DNA from 2 places in the Thermoanaerobacter brockii subsp. finnii Ako-1 genome. Region 2 is predicted to be linked to the other one. Evidence: predicted binding sites of a transcription regulator. Region 2 holds the regulator's gene; the other holds the start of a gene.
What was found. Region 2 encodes ArgR, which controls arginine synthesis, uptake and breakdown. Its sites were predicted from a motif close to ANTGNATAAANATACA; they were not measured.
Positions count from the first base shown of each region.

Region 1: the regulator ArgR is predicted to act here: its motif matches at 1,738-1,753, upstream of argC (N-acetyl-gamma-glutamyl-phosphate reductase).

Region 1 covers NC_014964.1:250,149-253,366, reverse strand. The annotation lists gene argJ (bifunctional glutamate N-acetyltransferase/amino-acid acetyltransferase ArgJ) at 1-538, opposite strand, end outside; gene argC (N-acetyl-gamma-glutamyl-phosphate reductase) at 585-1,619, opposite strand; gene THEBR_RS01130 (PP2C family protein-serine/threonine phosphatase) at 2,004-3,182, opposite strand; gene THEBR_RS01125 ([Fe-Fe] hydrogenase large subunit C-terminal domain-containing protein) at 3,179-3,218, opposite strand, start outside.
Region 2 covers NC_014964.1:1,150,766-1,153,983, forward strand. The annotation lists gene THEBR_RS05615 (TlyA family RNA methyltransferase) at 1-91, shown strand, start outside; gene THEBR_RS05620 (NAD(+)/NADH kinase) at 141-992, shown strand; gene THEBR_RS05625 (arginine repressor) at 1,018-1,473, shown strand; gene recN (DNA repair protein RecN) at 1,491-3,191, shown strand.

The DNA of each region.
Region 1 (3,218 bases), 900 kb from region 2:
AGCCTTTTGCAAACCCTGTCATTGTAACAATTTTACCTTCTATTACAAACTTGGCTGTCACACCTTTTAAAAAAGTATCTGTTGTCATTATAGCTTCAGCCGCTTGGTACCCACCCTCGGTTGAAAGATTTTCTGCCGCAGCCTCAATCCCTTTTAAAACTTTTTCCATAGGAAGAGGTACACCAATCACTCCTGTCGAACATACCAGCACATTTTCTTCATCTATTTTAAGAAGTTGTGACACTTTTTTTGCCATGTTAACCGCATCCTCAAAACCTTTTTCTCCTGTGCAGGCATTGGCATTGCCACTGTTTATAACAATCGCCTGTGCTACTCCTTTTTTTATTCTTTCCATATCAAGAATGACTGGTGCCGCTTTAACTTTATTCGTTGTAAATACAGCTGATGCATTTGCCACTTTTTCAGAATATATGAGTGCGACATCTTTTTTTCTTTTCTTAATCCCGGCAAAGATTCCCGAAGCTAAAAAGCCTTTCGGCAGTTCAATGCTTCCTTCTAAAATCTCCAATTTTTCCATTATCAAATCCTCCACATCCTTTTTTATTTTTGTTTTTATCTTTTATCTATGGATATATTGGAACAATATCAAGTGCTGTATTTTCCTCTATTCCAAACATAATATTCATATTTTGCACTGCCTGGCCTGAGGCCCCTTTAACGAGATTATCAATGGCAGACATAACTATTAAAGTATTAGTATGCTTATCAACTTCAAACCCTATGTGACAAAAATTCGACCCATACACATTTTTTGTTGCAGGGTAATTGCCTGGTTTTAGCACTTTTACAAAATACTCATTTTTATAAAAATCAGTATAAATATTATAAACAGTGTTTACATCCATATCTTTTTTTAGTTTGCAATACATAGTACTTAAAATTCCTCTTGTCATTGGCGCAAGGTGGGGTGTAAACACAACTGACACTTTTTCACCAAAAATTTTTGAAAGCTCTTGCTCCATCTCTGGAATATGTCGGTGTTTTGCAACATTATACGCTTTTATGTTTTCATTGCATTCTGCATACATATTGTTATAGGAGGGATTGTGACCTGCCCCTGATACTCCTGACTTTGAATCAACAATTATATTCCCCTCTATTATGCCATTTTTCAAAAGAGGCATAAGCCCTAATATAACACTTGTAGGATAACATCCAGGATTTCCTACAACTTGAGCCTCTTTTATGTCATCTCTATAAATTTCAGGGATACCATATACTCTTTTAATATCTCCATAATCCTCATAATCTCCACTATACCATTCTTTATAGACAGAATAATCGTCAAATCTAAAGTCAGCTCCTAAGTCAATCACCTTTACTCCTTTTTTTACAGCTTCTCTGGCGATTTTTGAAGCATGACCTGAAGGCAAAGCCGTAAATATGACATCGCACTCTGACATTGCCTTTTGGAAGTCTACCTCTTCCAACACTTTGTCGCAAAAACCAATGAGGGATGAATAAACATCCGAAATTGCTTTGGTATTATAACTTTGAGAAGAAAGATATTTTATCTCTACTTTTTCATGCTTTGAAAGTATTCTTATAAGTTCGACCCCTGTATAACCCGTTGCCCCAAATATTCCTACCTTCACCATTTAAAACTGCCTCCCTTGTTTACATCCTTTATCGCCAATTAATATATATACGTTTTAATTTATATTTATGCATAAAGTGTTAAAAAAATATTCTTTGCTGTATAAATACAATATTTAATTTATAATTATGCAACTTTTATTTTACATTATACCACCATAAAAATTTTTTTCAAGAGTTTTTCAAAAAAATTTCTTGAATAGGTATAGACATATTTACCACTTGGAGAATAATTGCAAAAACATTGAAGAAGAAAATACAATAAAAAGAGTAGAGGCTGCCTCCCTTCTGTCTGGTATAATTAAAATGTGTGAAATCCTTTTTAAATGTCTCAAAAACAGCAAAAATATAAAAAGCGGCTTGAGCAGCCAATGCCTCTTTTTCATCTAATAAAGCTCTATATACACCCTCTTGCCGCATTTTTTCAGGATTTGGGCCAGTTCCTCTACTATCTTGAGCTTGTCGCTTACGCCTTCCGGCAGGTATGCATTCCGGTGGGCGGGATTGACCGCTCGCCCCACCAGAAATCGGATGTGGGTGGAGCGATTGACAAGCAGGTCTGCCAGCATTGAAGCTCCGTCTTTCTTTTTCCTTATATCGTCCAAGAAGTGGGGAGAAAAGGAATACGTGTTTACAAAATTTCTCAGTATCTCGACACACCTGCTTAAAGTTATCAAACCTTCGGTTACGAGGTCTATTCCCTCTATGCTACCGACGGGAGGTATAGCCGGGTCGGCATAGTCCATATTTGTGACTACTTTCCTTCCAGTTTCCCTAGAAACAATATTTGCAGTAGTACCTCCACAGACCACCTTTTTGCCTTCGCTGTCGATAAGTTTTTTCACGACTTCTGTATCCTTTGACCTATCTTCAGGGGGCCCAACTAGTACCGTGATCAGCTCCGACTTTCTTAAACCTACTCCCACGACCGTGGTATCGTCCCCCGGATTACCGGAATAAAGGTGGCTACACGTTTTGATCAGCTGGTCCACCATTTCCGACACGAAGCATCCACTTCTGTCAAGCCTCTGCAGGTATTCGGCCACATTAGGCCACTGCCATCCCAGGTTCAGGACACCTCCCACCCCTGCGTGAATGACTCCGTCGCTTACCAGGAATATTTTATCCCCCGGAAAGGCTTCAAACCGGTACTCCAGAATCCTCCTCTCTTCCACCCTCAGTTCCCTGTAAGGTAGCTTAAGAACCCTTCCGTCCCGGATGTAGATCACAGGTGGATTATCAAATTCAAAAAGCCTTCCCTCTCCGTCATCGTTAATCTCGAGAATGGAAAAAGTGGAGTAAGCAAGCTGCCGGACGCGGCACACTGGGAGAGTATTAATCAGGGTCCTGACCACTTCTTCTATGGAAGCTCTGTTTTTTATCATGGTAGAAGCAATCCTTACGGTAAGAGTGGAAAGTATACTGGCCTTTACCCCGCTCCCCAGGCCATCGGCCATTACGGCAATTATGCCGTCTTCGGATTGCATAACCTCAACGCTGTCCCCGCACAGCTCTTCTCCTTTTTTGGTAAGGCTTTTGGTGAACACTTCAGCAAAGACCTTCACTTTTCTTCTTCCCTGCCTTTAACCAGTTCTATAAGC
Region 2 (3,218 bases):
AGAGTATTTAATTTACGGCAAAAAGGGAATTGAAAAGCAACACAATTTTGACATTACGAAAATTGTAAAAGAGGCATTTAAAAATTTGTAGCAGGAAAATTTGTTTTTTTGTAGAATATGATAAATGTGGTGATATTATAATGAAAAAAGTCGGTGTAATTCCAAATATTAATAAAGATAAAGACTTAGAAGTGACAAAATCTGTAGTAAAATGGCTATTGGAACATGATTCTGAACCATATCTTAATGAAATAGTTGCCTCTAAAATGGGTTATGATGAATATGGTAAAAAATCCACAGATATATATAGTAAATCTGATTTCATAATTGCTTTAGGTGGAGATGGTACTATTTTAAATGTTGCAAGGCTTTGTGCACCTTTTGGGACGCCTATTTTTGCTGTGAATTTAGGTCATCTTGGATTTCTTACAGAAGTAGATATGAATGAGGTGTTTGTTTCTTTAGATAAAATATATAAAGGAGAATATACAGTAGAAAAAAGGATGATGCTAGAGGCAAATGTAGTTAAAAATGATATGGAGATTATTAATTTTAGAGCTTTGAATGACATTGTCATTACAAGAGGAGCTTTTTCAAGAATGGCTCGTATAAATGCCTATGTCAATAATAATTATGTAGATACTTATTTAGCAGATGGAGTAATAATTGCAACTCCTACTGGTTCAACTGCTTATTCACTTTCAGCAGGAGGACCTATTGTATATCCTACAGTAGAAGTTATAATAATAACACCTATCTGTCCTCATACTTTATATTCGAGGTCTATAATAGTTTCACCAGATGATGTAATTAGGTTGGAAATAAGCGAAGAAAATCAAGATTTAATGATAACAACAGATGGGCAACAGGGATATAAACTTGATTATAGAGACATAATTTACATTAAAAAGAGCAATGAATATACCAATCTCATAAGAGTAAAAAATACCAATTTTTTTGACTTGTTGAGGGACAAACTTACAGAAAGATAAAAAGTAAAAAGAGGTGAAGACTAATATGATGAAAATAGCTCGACACGCTAAAATTCTTGAAATAATCTCTGAAAAAGAAATTGAAACACAGGAAGAGTTAGCAGCTGAACTTCAAAAACAAGGTATTGATGTGACTCAAGCGACTGTGTCAAGAGATATAAAAGAATTGAGACTGATAAAAGTTTTAACAGAGGATGGAAAAAGATATAAATACGCCCCGATGGGAAAAGTAGATAGCCATATTACAGATAGACTAATGACTTTATTGTCTGAGTCTATAGTGAGCGTTGATTATGCCGGAAATATCATAGTCATAAAAACGTTATCAGGCACAGCTCCTGCAGCAGCAGAGGCCATTGACACATTAAATTGGAAGAATATAGTAGGCACATTAGCGGGAGATAATACCATTTTTGTTTTAGTGAGAAATGAAGAAGCTCTTCAAGAATTGTTGGAAAAATTCAAAAAGTTAGTCAAGTGATTTCTGGGGGTTTTGTTATGCTTTTAGCACTTAGCATCCAAAACGTTGCACTCATTGACAAGGTAGAATTACAATTCGAAGAAGGATTCAATGTATTAACTGGAGAGACAGGGGCAGGGAAATCTATAGTTATTGATTCGGTTTTGCTGCTTTTAGGTAGTCGAGCCAGTAGAGATATAATACGTACTGGTGAAGAAAAAGCTATCGTAGAAGGAATATTTTTTGTGGATTCCAACAAGGATAAAATTGTAGAAATTTTAGAAGAAGTAGGTTTGAATTTAGAAGAGGATGATACTTTGATAATAAATAGAGAAATTACAAGCAGTGGAAGAAGTTATTGTAGGATAAATGGCAGAATAGTGCCTCTTTCTTTTTTGAGTAAAATAGGTGCTTTCTTGGTAGATATTTTAGGTCAACATGAGCATCAGTTTCTTTTAGACAATACAAAACATCTTTCTATTTTAGATAATTTTGGTGACCAAAAGTTTAAAAGTTTAAAAGAAAGATTTAAGGAGGTGTTAGAAGAATATAGAAAGATACAAAAAGAGATTTCAAGTTTTTTTAAAGATGAAAAAGAAAAGAATGAAATAATTGACCTTTTGAAGTATCAAATTGAAGAGATTGAAAAGGCGAATTTGAGTGTAGAAGAGGAAACACAGTTGTTAGAAAAAAGAAATTTGCTTATGAATTTCGAAAAATTATTTACCGCTATGAATTCTAGTTACAAAATTTTGTATGAAGGTAGTGGAGGCTTTTCTGTTTTAGATAATTTACATGTTGTAATAAAAAATTTAGAAACAGCCCTTTCTATAGATGAAAAGCTAAAAAACTTAAAAGATAAGCTGGAGAATATTCTCTATGAATTAGAGGATTGTGCCTTACAGGTACGGGATTACTTGAATGGCTTAGATTTTAATCAGCAAAGTTTAGAGGAAATAGAAATACGATTAGATCAAATAAATTCCTTGAAAAGAAAATATGGACCTACAATACAGCATATTTTAGAATTTAAAGAAAATAAAAAAAGAGAATTAGAGAATATATTAAATTTTGAAGAAAAGCAACAAGAATTGAAGCTTAAGCAGCAAAAGTTATGGGAAAAAATTTTAGAAGTTGGTGAAGCATTACATCTCAAAAGGAAGCAAATAGCAGATAATATAGAAAAAAATATAAATCAAATTTTAGTTGAACTTAATATGCCAAATGCTTATTTTAAAGTGAATATAGAAAAAATGGAAGAACCTACTGAAACAGGATTTGATAAAATTGAATTTTTAATTTCTACAAATAGAGGAGAACCTTTGAAGCCTTTATCTAAAATTGCTTCTGGTGGTGAGCTTTCGAGAATTATGCTGGCGTTAAAAACTATTCTCGCTTCCGCAGATGGAATTTCCACTTTGATTTTCGACGAAGTTGATACAGGAATAAGCGGGAAAACTGCCCAATTAGTAGCTGAAAAAATGGCATATCTTTCTAAAAAACATCAATTGATTTGTGTTACTCACCTACCTCAAATTGCCTCTATGGCAGATACACATTATCGAATTTCCAAAATTACAAAAAATGAAAGAACTTATATAAATATGGAAAAACTTGACTATCAAGGCAAAATAAATGAATTAGCTCGTATTATGGGAGGATCGCGTGTTACTCAGACTACTTTAGAACATTCAAAAGAATTATTAGATATTGCATCTCAATTTAAAAGCAAAATTTAATATTTTAGTTTAATCTCACTTCCTTTT